DNA from 4 places in the Streptomyces sp. NPDC047108 genome. Region 4 is predicted to be linked to each of the others. Evidence: riboswitches for the same ligand, from Rfam matches in the RefSeq annotation. Region 4 holds a riboswitch; each other region holds the start of a gene.
What was found. A riboswitch is a leader RNA that binds a small molecule or an ion and turns the genes downstream of it on or off. The one in region 4 is predicted to bind cobalamin.

Region 1 (3,502 bases), on a different contig from region 4:
GCTCGACGAGGACATGCGCGCCCACCTGTTCCGCCTCGCGGGGGCCGTGCCGGACCAGCGCCCGGGGGCCGTCCCGAGGGAGACGGTGGATCCCGGTCTGCGGCGGCTGCTGGACAGCTGGGCACACACCCCGGCCTTAGTGCTCGACCCCGCCCTGGAGATCCTGACGGCCAACGACCTGGCCACCGCGCTGTTCTCGCGGTTCCGGCGCGCGGACAACCTCGCCCGCATGACGTTCCTCGACCCGGAGGCGCGTGCCTTCTACCCGCGGTGGGACGAGGTGGCGCGCGCGACGGTGGCGGCGCTCCGCGAGTCGACCGGACTCCATCCGGACCACCGGCGCCTGAAGGACCTGGTGGAACAACTCACCGGCGAGAGCGAGGAGTTCGCCGAACTCTGGCGCTCCCACACCGTCCAGGGGAAGTCGCGGGGCGGCAAGGAGTTCCACCACCCCGACGTGGGCCGTCTGTCGCTGGCCTTCCAGTCCTTCGACGTGCGGGGCGCGCCGGGGCGGCAGCTCGTGGTCTATCACGCGGAACCGGGGAGCAGCAGCGCCGAACGGCTCGCCCTGCTGGGCACCCTCGGGGCGACGTGGAGGCAGGGGCGGATCGCGCTGGAGGACCGCTAGATGTACTGATCACGAGCGTCACCGACCGGTACGGATGCCGTACGCGGGACGTGGCACTTCGTACGCGGGCCGTGAACCGGTGCGGGTGCGGGTGCGGGTGCGGGTGCAGCGTGGTGCGGGTGCGGGTGCGGGTGCGGGTGCGGGTGCGGGTGCGGGTGCAGCGTGGTGCGGGTGCGGGTGCGGGTGCGGGTGCGGCGTGGTGCGGGTGCGGCGTGGTGCGGCTCACCGCGCACGGGGTTTCGCCCGCCGGGTGCGGGAAACGCGCAGGTGATGACCATGCAACATCCCGCCGAGCGGTCCCGGGACGGCCGGGGCCGGTTCGAGCGACTGGCCGGGGCGGCGTCCCACCTGACCGCCTCACCCCTGTTCTACGCGTTCTGCCTCGCCCTGGTGGCGCTGTTCATCGCCGTCCATGCCGCCGGCGCCTCGATCGCCACGCAGATCCTGGTCGGGGACATCATGACCGCCGTCACCCTCCTCCTGCTGGCCCTGCTCAAGAACTCCGAACTGCGTGCGGAGCGTGCGGTCCAGCGCAAGCTCGACAGCATCGCCGCCGCGCTCCTTGAGCAGCGCGACGGTACGTCCCACAAGGCGCATGACGACCTCGAGCGGGTCATCCGCATCGAGGAGGAACTCTGAGGCGTACGCTCCCGCCCGCGTGCCACCCGACCTCTCCTCCCGCGGCACCTTCGGCCCGCGCGACCTGACGCGGCGTCCCGCGGCGCTGTGGCCTCTGCGATGATGACCGGCGAAAAGGGCGACGGCGGACGAGGAAGCCGGTGCGAATCCGGCGCGGTCCCGCCACTGTGATCGGCGAGCGGACCCCGAACAGGCCACGACCCGCGTGCGGGTGGGAAGGCCGGGGCGAGCGACGACCCGAGAGCCAGGAGACTCACGCGGTCGCCTCCTCGAAGGAGCTGGGGCGGATCTCCCCAGGAGGAGGTCGGGCCGGGATGCCCATGGAGTCATCGCAGGTCGCGGAGCGGTCGGACGGCGTGGAACGGATGTGGTTCGCCGCGTCGTCGTCGTTCGCGGAGTCGTCGCCCGCCGAACCGTCGCCCGCCGAATCGTCGCCTGGCGCGGAACTCCCGCCGCTCGTACGGCCGTCGGTCACCCCGGCGTCACCGCCGGTCGAGGCCGCCGTGTCCGTCGAAGCGACGGTACCGACCGCCCCGGCGCCGTGCCGGATCGTGGTCTGCCGCGACTGCTGCTGCGGCACCCCCAAGGTCTCCGGGGTCGACCACGCGGAGCAGACGGCCCGCCTCGCCGAGGCCGCGCCCGTACGGGTCTCCGCATGCCTGGACGTCTGCGAGCGGGCCAACGTCGTCGTCGTGCAGCCATCGGCCGCCGCCCGCGCCACCGGTGCCCGGCCCGTCTGGCTCGGCCTGGTCAACGACCCGGCCGCGACCGAGGACATCGTCACCTGGGTCCGGGCCGGAGGCCCCGGTGTCGCGGCACAGCCCGACATCCTGGAGCTGTACACCTTCCCGCCGCCGCGCCGGGCCCCGGCCGCACCCCCGAGCCGCACTCCGGGCGTTCCGCCCGCCGACGTGCCGTGACGTCCTCCGCGGGGGGCGGGCGCACGCGGTTCCCCTGACAGCCCCGCCCGGGGTCACCGTCGGCGCTTCCGTTCGCGCCTCCGTTTCCCGCTTCGGCTCGGGGTCGCCGAGGCGACCGCCGTGGCCTCGGTCCGTGCCGCCGCCCGCATCTGAAGGGCCGTCACCGTTCCGGCGGCCGAGCACGCGAGCCCCGGCCAGGGTCAGGGCGATGATCGGGGCGTACGCGGCGAGCGGGTCACCGGGCGAGGTCGTGCGGAAGAACGGCAGTCCGCTCAGCACCAGCAGATGGTGGCGGCGGAGCCCGGTACGCAACCCCCGGTTCCGCAACTGCTGGACGGCACAGGGCAGTTCGGCGGGACGCAGCGACCAGTCGGGACGCAGCGACCACCAGAACCGGAACAGGTCGGCCCCCTGGGGGCGATCGCCGCGCCCATGAACGTGAAACGGCCCGGCGGTGCCGTGAAGGCGAGCCGCACACCCGCCGGGCAGGCCATCGCCCCGCCGCCGAACATCAGGACACGGAGCGGGCCTTGAGCGATCGAGCCCGGTGGCAGCCACACCATGAGCGCTTGCTGCCGGGCGCTCCGGCACACGGCCCCGGACCGGGTGGCACCCGCGTCAGAGCGCGCTCAGGTCTCCTCGTCCGCTTCCGCCTCCGCGCGCAGGGCAGCAGCCGCGGTCCGGGCGAGACGGTCGAGGTATGTGCGCGGCAACGGCGTACGGACCACCGCCAGCCGCCAGTAGAGCGGGCCGATGACCACGTCCAGGGCGAGCCGGGTGTCGGTGTCCTCCGGCAGTTCGCCGCGCGCGACTGCCTGGCCGACGATCGCCGCACCGATGGTCTCCTGCGCCTTGCTGAGGGCGGACTGGAGCGTCTCGCCGATCTCGGGGTTGCGCGCGGCCTCGGCCAGCAGGTCGGGAACGATCTGCGAGGCCAGCGGGTGGCGCAGGGCCTGCGCCGTCGAGGCGAGCAGGGCGCGGAGATCCCCGCGGAGGCTGCCGGTGTCGGGGGCGGGGGTGTCGTGGATCGCGACGGCGGACACCACCTCGATCACCATCTGCAGCTTGGACGGCCAGCGGCGGTAGACGGCGGTCTTGCCCACCCCGGCCCGCCGCGCGACGGCCTCGATGGACATGCGTCCGTAACCGGTGGTGGCGAGTTCCTGGAACACGGCGGCCCGGATCGCCGCGGTGACGTCCTCCTGCAGTACGGCCGCTCCGGCGGGGGCACGGCGAGGGGTCTGCTTCTCCGCTGGTGGCATGCGCTCACCCTACCGGGGCCGGGACGGAACGGTTGCGTTGCGTCGTCAATCTG
Region 2 (3,502 bases), on a different contig from region 4:
GGCGGCGGCGCGCCTGCCACAGCGCCGCGGTGCCCAGGGCGACGACCGCGGCGATGCCGCCGATCAGCCCCCAGGGCTGCCCGCCCGGTTCGACCGGGTCGTCGGACGCGACCTGCCGTCCCTCACCGTTGCCCTTCGCGTCGCCGGACCCGCCGTCGGCCTTCCCTTCGCCGCCCCGGCCGGAGACCTGCTCGGCGCACCCCCGCTCCGGGTAGCCCGCTATCGCGCAGAGGATGGCCGCCGAGTCGTAGCGCAGCGGCTTGGCCACGGCGGCGAGCGCCTCCGCGGACGAGGCGTCCTCGGGGACGCGCGCGCACTCCGTACGGCCCGCAGGAGGGGTCTCGCCGCCGGGCGCGTCCCCGTCCGTGCCGAAGTCGATGAGCAGCGCCACCCGCTTCGTACCGGACTCGGCGGGGGTGTCCGAGCAGATCGCCCCGAACTCGGCCCGGCCGCGCGGCTTCGCGCCGTCCGCGGAGTTCTCGCTCACGGAGAAGCGGAAGCCCAGCACGTCACCGTCCTCCGGCCGCAGCGTGGCGGGGCCCTGGGTGGCGTACGTCCACCGGGCGCCGTCGCGCTCCCAGAACGACCAGTAGCGGTAGCCGCTCCCGGCGTACGCGGTCCCGGACCCGAACACGAGGAGGGCCGTCGAGGCGAGGGCCACCACGGCGGCGGTCGCCACCGTCGTGAAGCGGGCCGCCGCGCGCCGTGCGGCGCGCGGCGTGCCTGCCGGGTCCCTGGTCGTCCCGGTCATGTCTTCTTGCGGTTGCTGAGGAGGAAGCCGATGCCGACGCCCGCCACCAGGCCGACGCCGATGATCCAGAAGACGTTGAAGCCGCCCTCGTCGGACTCGCTCGCCCGCTCGCCGGACGCGCCCTTCGCGGGCTGGGTGCCCTCCGGCTTCGGCCCGGTCGCGTTCAGCTGCTGGACGAGATCCTTGCCGCCGAAGTCGCGCGGGTCGGCGCCCGCCGCGTGCGCGGCGAGGACGAGCGTGCCCAGGGCCGCGGGGTTGCCCTTGGCCCAGGCCGCCGAGTTCTTCTCCAGCCACCGCAGCGGCACCCCGGCCGCGTCCCGGTGACCGCCGGCGGCCAGCGCGATGACGGCGTCGGCCGTGTTGGCGTAGTCGGGCGCGGGCTTGTCGGCGCCGGGGGCGAGCGCGGAGAGGTGGCCGTCCTTCTTCAGCGCGGCGGCCAGGTACGCGGCCGCGCCACCCGCCGCCTCGTCCGGCTCCCGCGCGTCCTTGGAGTCCGTCTCGGCGCAGTCCAGCGCGGTGACGTCCTCGTTGTCGTCCTTGCCGAGCGGTTCAAGAGCCAGGCCCTTGCCGAGACCGGCCAGCGCGGCGGCGGCCGAGGCGTCGGCGTTGGCGGCCAGCCTGCCCTGCTTGTCCGGCTGGTAGGCGAACGCCCCGCTCTCCGCGCCCTTGGTGTCGCAGCCGAGCTGGAACGCCATCAGCGCGTCGTACGCCGACTTGCCCCGCGGGGACTTCACGCCCTCCGGCTTCTCGCCCGCGGCGGCGAGCGCGCCGATGACGACGGAGGTGGAGTTGGCGTCGCTCGGGCCGCCGGGGGCGTAGCCCCAGCCGCCGTCCTCGTTCTGCTTCGACTTCAGCCACTCCACGGCCTTGCCGACCTCGGTGCTGTGGCCGCCGACCGCCGCCAGGGCCTGGACGGCGACGGCGGTGGCGTTGCTGTCGACGGGCGTCTTCACGTCGCACGTGCTGTCCGCGTCCGCCCGGTACGGGGCGAAGCCACCCGAGGCGCACTGCTGTCCGGCCAGCCAGCCGACGGCCTTCCGCGCCGGGGTGACCCCGGCCGTGTCCTGTGCGAGCAGGGCGACGGACTGCCGCCACACACCGTCGTACTGCGGGTCCTCGCCGCCGTACAGTCCGGCCGGCAGCTTCGCCTTCGGTGAGGGCTTCGCCGACGGGTCGTCGGCGAACGCGGCCGGCGCCGCGGCCAGACCGAGCACGACGGAGGCGGCCAGGACGGCGACGCCGCGGTGAGCGGCTCCGGTGACGCCCCGGCGGGCGGTGCTGCGGAGGGCTCTCGACGGCCGGGCAGCAGTGCTGCGGCGTATCTTCACGGGCGGTGCCTTTCGGTGGGCGGGTGCGGGCAGCGGATCCGCTGCGCACCGCGGGGCGTGCGGGATCTCGCACGCGGCGGGGCACCGGGCTCCGGCTCCGTATTCCTCGACAGTGCCGGTCACCGGCCGTGGCCGTGGACGCGGCACGTACGGTGACGTGAGCCGTTCACATCCGGCAGGGCGTTCCGACTCGCCGCCCTCGCAGGCGGCTCACGGTTGCGGGTCAGTGCCGGATTTGCACCGGCTTTCCCCCGTGGGATGCGATATCGACGGGCACACTCTACCGGCCGCCCGCAAGGGGTCGGTGAGCGGTCGTCCGAGGTCCGCGGACGGTTCGTCCGGTATCCGTCATAGGGGTCGTCTCCGCTGTGTCGGGCGTATCCGTACGTAACGCTCGTACGCCGCCCGGGCAGCGGATACGCGGGCTCGCCCCGCGCCACCCTCGCGTCACACCGCCCGGTAGGTCACCGGGTCGGTGCCGGTCACGGGCTCCGCGCGGCCCTGCTTCACCAGGCGGCGCAGATGGGCCGCCGCCTCGGAGACGGCGATGTTGCGGGAGGCGAAGGGGATCTGCTCCCAGGGGCGGTTCCACTCCATCCGCTCGGTGATCTCCCAGAGGGTGAGAGCGCGTTCGGTGAGCAGGGCGCGGAGGTCCGTCAGCCGGCTCTCGTGATGCGCCAGCAACTCCCGTACGCGGGACGGCGCGTCGGTGAACGCGTGCTGGTGGGCGGGCAGCACCTCGGCCGGGGCGAGGCGGCCGATGCGCTCCAGGGAGTCGAGGTAGTCGCCCAGGGGGTCGCCCCGGTCGGCGACGGGGAGCGGGCTGGTGCCGGAGTCGTCGTCCGGATCCTCGTAGAGGCCGATGTGCGGGGTGATCCCGGGCAGCAGGTGATCGCCGGAGAACAGACGGCCGTTGCCGGCCCGGTCCGCCGCCGGATGGGCCTCCTCCAGGTGCAGGCACACATGTCCCGGGGTGTGCCCGGGGGTCCAGATGGCGCGCAGCCGGCGGCCCGGCAGGTCGAGCAGCTCGCCCGGGGTGATGTCCCGGTCGGGCAGGGCGGCCCGGTTGCTCGGCAGCGACCGTCCCTTCCCTGACGCGCGCGCCTTGCGCAGCGGCGCCAGATGCTCGTCCGGGGCGCCGGCGGCGGCCAGGCGGGAGGTCATGTAGTCGAGCCAGGTGGCGGGTTCGGCGGCGCGGGTGCGCTCGACGACCTCGATGTCCGCCGCGTGCATGGCGATCCATGCGCCGGACGCCTCGCGCACCTTTCCGGACAGGCCGTGGTGGTCGGGGTGGTGGTGCGTGACGAGGACGCCGTGCAGCTCCTCGACCGCCGTACCGCACGCGGCCAGACCGGCGACGAGTGTGTCCCAGGAGTCGGGGTCGTCCCAGCCGGTGTCGATGAGGACGGGGCCGCGGTCGGTG
Region 3 (3,502 bases), on a different contig from region 4:
TGGCGCTCATCTCGCCCACCGGCTTTCCCAGCAGTACGACTTGGCTGCTGCGGTCGCTGCCGGGCTTGAGCAGGACGGGGTTCATGAGCGCCGTCGGTTCGACGCGGGCGGCGGCGGCCTGCATCGCCTGGGCCCGCCCGATCTCCGCACCCTGCCGCGTCACGAACGAGTTCAGCGACATGTTCTGCGCCTTGAAGGGCGCGACGGCCACGCCCTTGCGCGCCAGCCACCGGCAGATGCCCGCCGTGACGACGCTCTTGCCCGCGTCCGACGTGGTCCCGGCGACCAGCAGGCCCCCGCCCCGTGCGCGCGTCATGCCGATCCCTTCCCGCTGTTCCCCCGGAGCCGTACGCCCCGCAGCCCAGTGCCCGTCCGACGGCCGCGACGGGACGCCGAGGACGCCGTACGGGCCGCACCCGCGGCACGCCCCGGCCTGTCGTCCCGTGCGCACAGCGCCCCCCACACCAGGCGCGCGCCCGCGCACGCCACGAGCGCGAGGACGTTCACGCGCCGGGAGAGCCGTACGGCCCGCTCGATGTCCGCCACCTTCACGGGGCGGTTGCCCTCGCCGAGCACCGGCCGGTGCTCCACGCGCCCGCCGTACGCCAGCGTTCCGCCCAGCCGTACGCCCAGGGCCCCCGCGAACGCCGCCTCCACCGGGCCCGCGTTGGGGCTCGGGTGGCTCCGGGCGTCCCGGCGCAGCACACGCCGGGCGCCGCGCGGGTCCGGGCCCGCCAGGACCGCGAGCGCCGCGGTGAGCCGCGAGCCGGGGAAGCCCACCACGTCGTCCAGACGGGCCGCCGCCCATCCGAACCGGACATGGCGGGGCGACCTGTGACCGACCATCGCATCAAGGGTGTTGACCGCGCGGAAGCCCACGAGACCAGGCACGCCCGCCGCGGCGCCCCACACCAGGGCGCCCACGACCGCGTCCGAGGTGTTCTCGGCGACCGACTCCACGACGGCCCGCGCCATCTGCTGTCCGTCCAGGGCCTGCGGGTCGCGGCCGCACAGATGCGGCAGACGCTCCCGGGCCACCTCCAGGTCCCCGGCCGCCAGGGCGTTGCCAACGGCCCGCGCCTCGCGGCGGAGCGACGTGCCACCCAGCACGGACCAGGTCGCGGCGGCGGTCAGGGCGACTGCCGCGGCGGGGGAGCGGCGCACGGTACGGGACAGCCCGGCCGCGACCGCCGCGGCTCCGCCCGCGCACACCACCGCGTACAGGGCGCCGTGGCCGCGGTGGTCGCGCCACAGGCGGCGCTCGGCGGCGGCAGCGGCCCGCCCGAAGACGGCCACGGGATGGGCGCGCCGGGGGTCGCCGACGACCAGGTCCGCGGCGAAGCCCAGTGCGGCGCCGTACACGAAGGAGGCGTGTTCGGCACGCATCGGATCAGGACGCCGTCACGCCTCGAAGGGAACGGGCGCGGCGGTGACACGGCACGGGAACTCTGGGCGTACGACGGCGGCCGGGCATGCGACATGTCCTCACTCAGGGTCCGCGCCCTGGCTCGACGTGACCGGCGGTGAGAGTCTCCTGGCTTCCGGATCGGCGCGACCCCCGGCCTTCCAACCCGCCGCTGCGGGCCGTGACTTCTGGGGTGGGGGAGCGCTCCCCGGTGACAGTGGCGGGACCGCGCCGGATTCGCACCGGCTTCCTCTCCTGCCGCCGTTTGGCTCGGGCAGTCCACCACGGTCCGCGAACAGCCGTCAACTGAGCTGTGACCTGCGAGATGAGGCCCACAGCAGCGCGGTCCGGGAACGGCTGTGCCGTTCCCGGACCGCGGAGGTGACCGGTGTGCCGCCGCCCGTACGGCAAACGGGTCGTCAGGCGACGATCAGATACAGGCCGTAGGCGACGGCCGCCGCGCACAGCCCGTAGCAGACGTACGCGCCGATACGGGCCGGGACGCTCGGAGCGGCGGTGGCCGCGACCGTGCCGTCCGGCTGCGTCTCCGCCTTCCGGGAACTGCCGACGATGCCGAGCGTGAACACGCCCACGATGCCGACGGTGACCACCAGGCTGACGCCGAAGACCTGGCCGAGTGCTGCCCAGTCGATGTCCATGCGGATGCTTCCTTCTTAACGCTGTCGAGTCGCGTGCCGGACCGGGCCGGCGCTCAGACCGAGACCTTGGAGCCGCTGGACGAGCGGGGCTCGCCGACCTTGGCGGCCTCGTCCGTCCCGGACGTCTCCGGCTGCTCCGCGGAGCCCGTGCCCGATCCCGAACCGCCCAGCGGCGGCGGGGTGACGGACCGGATGGCGGCGGTGATGACCCCGACCGGCTCCTCCGGGATCTCGGCGTCGTTGACGTTGGTGTGGTCGACCGGGCGGCGCCGGGAGGCGACCCAGATCGCGCCGCAGGCGAGGAGCGCCAGGACGGCCACGGCGGCGACCCCCGCGGTCCCCTGCTCGGCGAGCAGTGCCGCCGCCGCGCCGACCAGGCCCGCGGCCGGAAGCGTCAGCCCCCAGGCGACGAACATCCGGCCGGCCGTGGACCAGCGCACCACGCCGCCCTTGCGGCCGAGCCCCGAGCCCATGACCGCACCGGAGCAGACCTGGGTGGTGGAGAGGGCGAAGCCGAGGTGCGAGGAGGACAGGATGGTGACCGCGGCGCCGGTCTGGGCGGCGAAGCCCTGCGGCGGCTGGATGTCGGTCAGGCCCTTGCCCATGGTGCGGATGATCCGCCAGCCGCCCAGGTACGTGCCGAGCGCGATGGCGAGACCGGCGGAGACGATGACCCACATCGGCGGGTCGGCGTCCGGCGCGAGCGCGCCGCCGGTGATCAGCGCCAGGGTCATCACACCCATGGTCTTCTGCGCGTCGTTCGTGCCGTGGGCCAGGGAGACGAGCGCGGCCGAGGCGATCTGGCCGGCGCGGTAGCCCTTGGCGGTGGCCTTCGGGTCGGCCTTGCGGGCCGCGCGGTAGGTGAGGCGGGTGGCCAGCAGCGTGGCCAGACCGGCGACGATCGGTGCGGCGACCGCCGGGATGAGGACCTTCATGACGACCTCGTCGGCGTGGACGGCGCCGAAGCCGACCGAGGCCACGGTCGCGCCGATCAGGCCGCCGAAGAGGGCGTGCGAGGAGCTGGACGGGAGTCCTGCGAGCCAGGTCAGGAGATTCCAGACGATGGCACCCACCAGGCCCGCGAAGATGACTTCGGGCCGAATGCCGGATTCGTCGATGATGCCTTTGGAGATCGTCGCTGCGACCTCGACCGAGAGGAACGCGCCGACGAGGTTCAGGGCCGCCGACATCGCCACCGCGCTCTTGGGCTTCATCGCCCCGGTGGAGATGGTGGTGGCCATGGCGTTGGCGGTGTCGTGGAAGCCGTTCGTAAAGTCGAACACCAAGGCCGTGATGATCACGATCCCGATGAGAAGCGTGATGTGTTCCATTCACCCAGGCAATCAGCTCGATGGTCAGTGGCACGGTGACCGTAGGGACGGCGAGTGAACGGAAGATGAACTGAACGCGGCGCTCGGGTGCTGCTGTCCTGCGATGG
Region 4 (3,502 bases):
GATCCAGCAGCGGGTGCCGACGCTGCCGACGCCGACGACCTTGCGGGCCACGTCAGCGAACCGGTACTGCTCCAGCAGATGCCGGTGATCGGCGCGGAGGCTGTGGCTGTAGCGCTCGATCAGCTCGCGGATCGCGTCCTCGAGATGGTGGCGCTGCACCTCGGGGAGGAGATCGCCGAGCGGCACGATCAGCGGCGGGTCGGGGGCGATCCGGCGTTCGCCGTCGATCTCCTCGGTCAGCTTGCCGAACGCCTGCAGGGTGTCGTGGGAGCGCGCTTTGTCCAGGGCGCGGGACAGGCGCTTGCGGTGGACCTTGTCGAGCTGCTCGGCCACGACCGCCTGGATCTCGTCCATGTCGAGGCGCGCGTACCAGACGTCGAGGTTGCGCATACCGGCGTAGAGGCGCATCTGCTCGCGGTACCGGCGGGCGGCGGTCAGGACGACACCCGCCCGTTCGGCGTCGGAGAAGCCGTTCTCCCGGCCCGCGATGACCAGGCTCGTGGCCAGCCGTTTGACGTCCCACTCCCACGGGCCGGGCAGGGTCTCGTCGAAGTCGTTGATGTCGAACATCAAGTGCCGCTCGGGCGAGGCGAGGAGGCGGAAGTTCAGCATGTGCGCGTCCCCGCAGAGCTGGGCCGTCAGGCCGCTCCGCGGGGTCGTGGCCAGATCGGCCGCCATGATCGCCGCGGCCCCGCGGTAGAAGCGGAACGGCGACTCCAGCATCCGCCCGTAGCGGATCGGCACCAGATCGGAGACCCGCGTGGCCGACTGGCTCTCGATGATCTCCAGAGGGTCCGGCCGGCCCTGCGAGGGCTCGAACTCGCCGTGCGCACTGCGGGGTGCGCCCGTGCGTGCCGCCTTTCCGCGGGCGGCGCGCTCCTGCGGCGTCGGCGCGGGCCCCGGCTTCCGCTCGGACCGCGCCGGGTAGGAGGAGCGCACGGAGGGGGCCGGGCGCAGCGGGGTGTACCCCGAGCCCGAACGGCCCTTGCGCGCGTCAGTTCCTTGACCGGCCATGACTCGCTCCTCGGGCTCGAGAACGTGGCCGTCGTCGGGCGTGCCGACCGGCGGTCTTCGACCATCTCACGGTGGCACACGTCCGCCGTGGCCGCACGATGCTGTCACCAGGTGTGACCGGGTCGTCGCGGAACGGAGTTGCCGTGGAAGGAGCGGGATTCCGGAGCCGCGGACTACGGATCGAGGGGGCCGCTGCGGAGGTTCCACCGTGGCCCGCGCCCGACGAGATGTGTCGCGGACAGCGGCGGCACATCGATGCGCCAGAACGCCTCCGGTGGTGCGGACAGCGCGTGCAGCACCGCCATCCGGATCACGCCGGGCTCGGCCACGACGACCATCCGGCCACCACGCCGCGCCACCTCGTCCCCCTCGATCCGGGCGGACTGCGCGAGCGCGAGCGTCCGGTCGAGCCATGCGGCGATGCGCTCGCCGAAGTCCAGCCTCGACTCGCCACCCGGCGGCACGTGGGCCGGGTCCTGGTGCCAGGCGCTGAACGCGTGGTGATCGTGCCGGCCGACATCATGGAGGGTGCGGCCCCGCCAGGCACCCATGTCGCAGTCGCGCAAGGCGGGTTCCACGTCCGCCCTCAGCCCGAGGGCGTCGGCGGTCTGCCGGCAGCGGGGGGACGGCGCACAGAACTGGCGCCATTGGCGCGCGGGAAGGGATGCCGCGGCGGCGCGCGCCGCCGCGACCCCGCGGTCGTCGAGCGGGCTGCCGTCGTCGAACCGCGCGTCGCCGAGAGCGTCGCTGCTCGCGGGGGAGATCAGGGTCATCCGGAGGGTGATGGGAGGGTCCTTTCGCCGGGGGTTCCGCCGCGCGGTGACGCGTCCGAGGTGACGCGGGCCTCCGGGGCGGTGCGCCGTGATGGTAGTGAACGGCCGTGCCGTACGTCACGGTCCGCGGAAGGGCAGCGGGCGGCGGCCCGGGACCGCCCGGCGTGACGCGGAGGGGCAGCAGCCGCCCGCGTACCGGCCTGACGGTCGGCGGTCGGCGTACGGGGGCGGGCCGTTGGCCGTCCCGCGCGGTCCGCCCGGTGATCGTCACACCCGTACGGCTCGGTGATCGTCCCGCCCGTTCCGCGCGCCGGCCGGGGACCGTTGGCCCATGGCCGGTATTGGCCGGCGGAACAGGTGGCTGTACCGTCTGGTCCGAAAGGACGACGGTGCGTACGGAAGTCCGGTGAAAATCCGGCACGGTCGCGCCACTGTGTGCCGAGCGGCAGCAACTCCCCGAGGGGTCGCCGCCGGTGAGTCAGACCCACGCTCCGTCGTCGCGTGCTCCACACGATGACGGGACGCGTGTTCCCGAGGAGGTCTCGCCATGGCCCAGTCCGCCGTTGCCCCCACCCCTGTTCAACCGCCTGCCGTAGCGCCGCTGCCGGTCCGGGCGATCCTGCCCTGGGCCGCGTTCGTCGGCGTCCTCATGCTCGTCCTGCTGTACTTCGTCGGCGCCGAGCAGGGTGTCTTCGCGGTGTTCTCCGGGGAGGGCGTCCACGAGTGGGTGCACGACGGCCGGCACCTTCTCGGCTTCCCCTGCCACTGAGTGGGGAAGCGCACACATGAACTCGGTCACCATCCGCACCCTGTTGGTGCGCGGCATGCTCGCGGGCGTCATCGCCGGAATTCCGGCCTTCGCGCTCGCCTATCTCCTCGGTGAACCCTCGGTCGACGCCGCCATCGCCTACGAGGAGTCCCACTCCCACGAGCACGGCGGCGTCGAACTGGTCAGCCGTACCGTCCAGTCGACCGCGGGCCTGGCCACCGGAACCCTGGTCTTCGGTATCGCCGTCGGCGGCATCGCGGCGCTGGCGTTCTGTTTCGCCCTGGGGCGCATCGGGCGCTTCGGGCCGCGGGCCACGGCGGCGCTCGTCGCCGGAGGCGCCTTCGTCACCACCTGTCTGGTGCCGTTCCTGAAGTACCCGGCGAATCCGCCCGCCTCGACCGACGCGGAGACGCTCGACCAGCGCACGGCGCTGTTCTTCCTCATGATCGCGCTCACCGTGCTGCTCGCCATCGGTGCGATCATCCTGGGACGCAGGCTCGCTCCGCGCCTCGGCAACTGGAACTCCTCGATCACCGCATCGGCGGCCTTCGTGGGGACGGTCGCCCTCGCGATGGTCTTCCTGCCGGTGGTCGACGAGACGCCGGCCGACTTCCCGGCCACCGTGCTGTGGGAGTTCCGGATGGCGGCCTTCGCCATCCAGGCGCTGCTGTGGGCCGGATTCGGCCTGCTCTTCGGGTACTTGGCCGAGCGGGTCCTGCTGCCGCGCACGGTGCGCGCCGAGAGCCCGGAGAGCCAGGAGAGCGGGGCCGCGGACGGTTCGGCGCAGCAGCAGTCGGCCGCGTCGGCGGCGAGCTGAGCCGTACGGAGGGAAGGACGCGTACGGAACGGCTCGTACGGACAGCGCGTACGGAAAGGCTCGTACCAGCGGTTCGTACGTCAGCAGAGGGGACCCGCCGGGGGCGCGACCGGCGGGTCCCGCCCGTTT

Region 1: it holds a riboswitch for cobalamin, as region 4 does, so the genes downstream of both, ABZ822_RS22985 ((2Fe-2S) ferredoxin domain-containing protein) here and ABZ822_RS24355 (CbtB-domain containing protein) in region 4, are expected to answer to the same signal.
Region 2: it holds a riboswitch for cobalamin, as region 4 does, so the genes downstream of both, ABZ822_RS11235 (prenyltransferase/squalene oxidase repeat-containing protein) here and ABZ822_RS24355 (CbtB-domain containing protein) in region 4, are expected to answer to the same signal.
Region 3: it holds a riboswitch for cobalamin, as region 4 does, so the genes downstream of both, ABZ822_RS14980 (cobalamin biosynthesis protein) here and ABZ822_RS24355 (CbtB-domain containing protein) in region 4, are expected to answer to the same signal.

Annotation. Positions count from the first base shown of each region.
Region 1 covers NZ_JBEYUP010000012.1:177,948-181,449, forward strand. The annotation lists gene ABZ822_RS22975 (helix-turn-helix transcriptional regulator) at 1-628, shown strand, start outside; gene ABZ822_RS22980 (hypothetical protein) at 905-1,267, shown strand; cobalamin riboswitch at 1,396-1,522, shown strand; gene ABZ822_RS22985 ((2Fe-2S) ferredoxin domain-containing protein) at 1,771-2,187, shown strand; gene ABZ822_RS22990 (TetR/AcrR family transcriptional regulator) at 2,817-3,449, opposite strand.
Region 2 covers NZ_JBEYUP010000003.1:694,315-697,816, forward strand. The annotation lists gene ABZ822_RS11230 (SCO2322 family protein) at 1-751, opposite strand, end outside; gene ABZ822_RS11235 (prenyltransferase/squalene oxidase repeat-containing protein) at 748-1,980, opposite strand; cobalamin riboswitch at 2,236-2,382, opposite strand; gene ABZ822_RS11240 (MBL fold metallo-hydrolase) at 2,527-3,502, opposite strand, start outside.
Region 3 covers NZ_JBEYUP010000006.1:53,681-57,182, reverse strand. The annotation lists gene ABZ822_RS14985 (cobyric acid synthase) at 1-316, opposite strand, end outside; gene ABZ822_RS14980 (cobalamin biosynthesis protein) at 313-1,386, opposite strand; cobalamin riboswitch at 1,528-1,659, opposite strand; gene ABZ822_RS14975 (hypothetical protein) at 1,825-2,064, opposite strand; gene ABZ822_RS14970 (inorganic phosphate transporter) at 2,118-3,395, opposite strand.
Region 4 covers NZ_JBEYUP010000014.1:144,907-148,408, reverse strand. The annotation lists gene ABZ822_RS24365 (DUF2252 domain-containing protein) at 1-1,014, opposite strand, end outside; gene ABZ822_RS24360 (histidine phosphatase family protein) at 1,188-1,787, opposite strand; adenosylcobalamin (AdoCbl) riboswitch at 2,171-2,285, shown strand; gene ABZ822_RS24355 (CbtB-domain containing protein) at 2,335-2,556, shown strand; gene ABZ822_RS24350 (CbtA family protein) at 2,573-3,373, shown strand.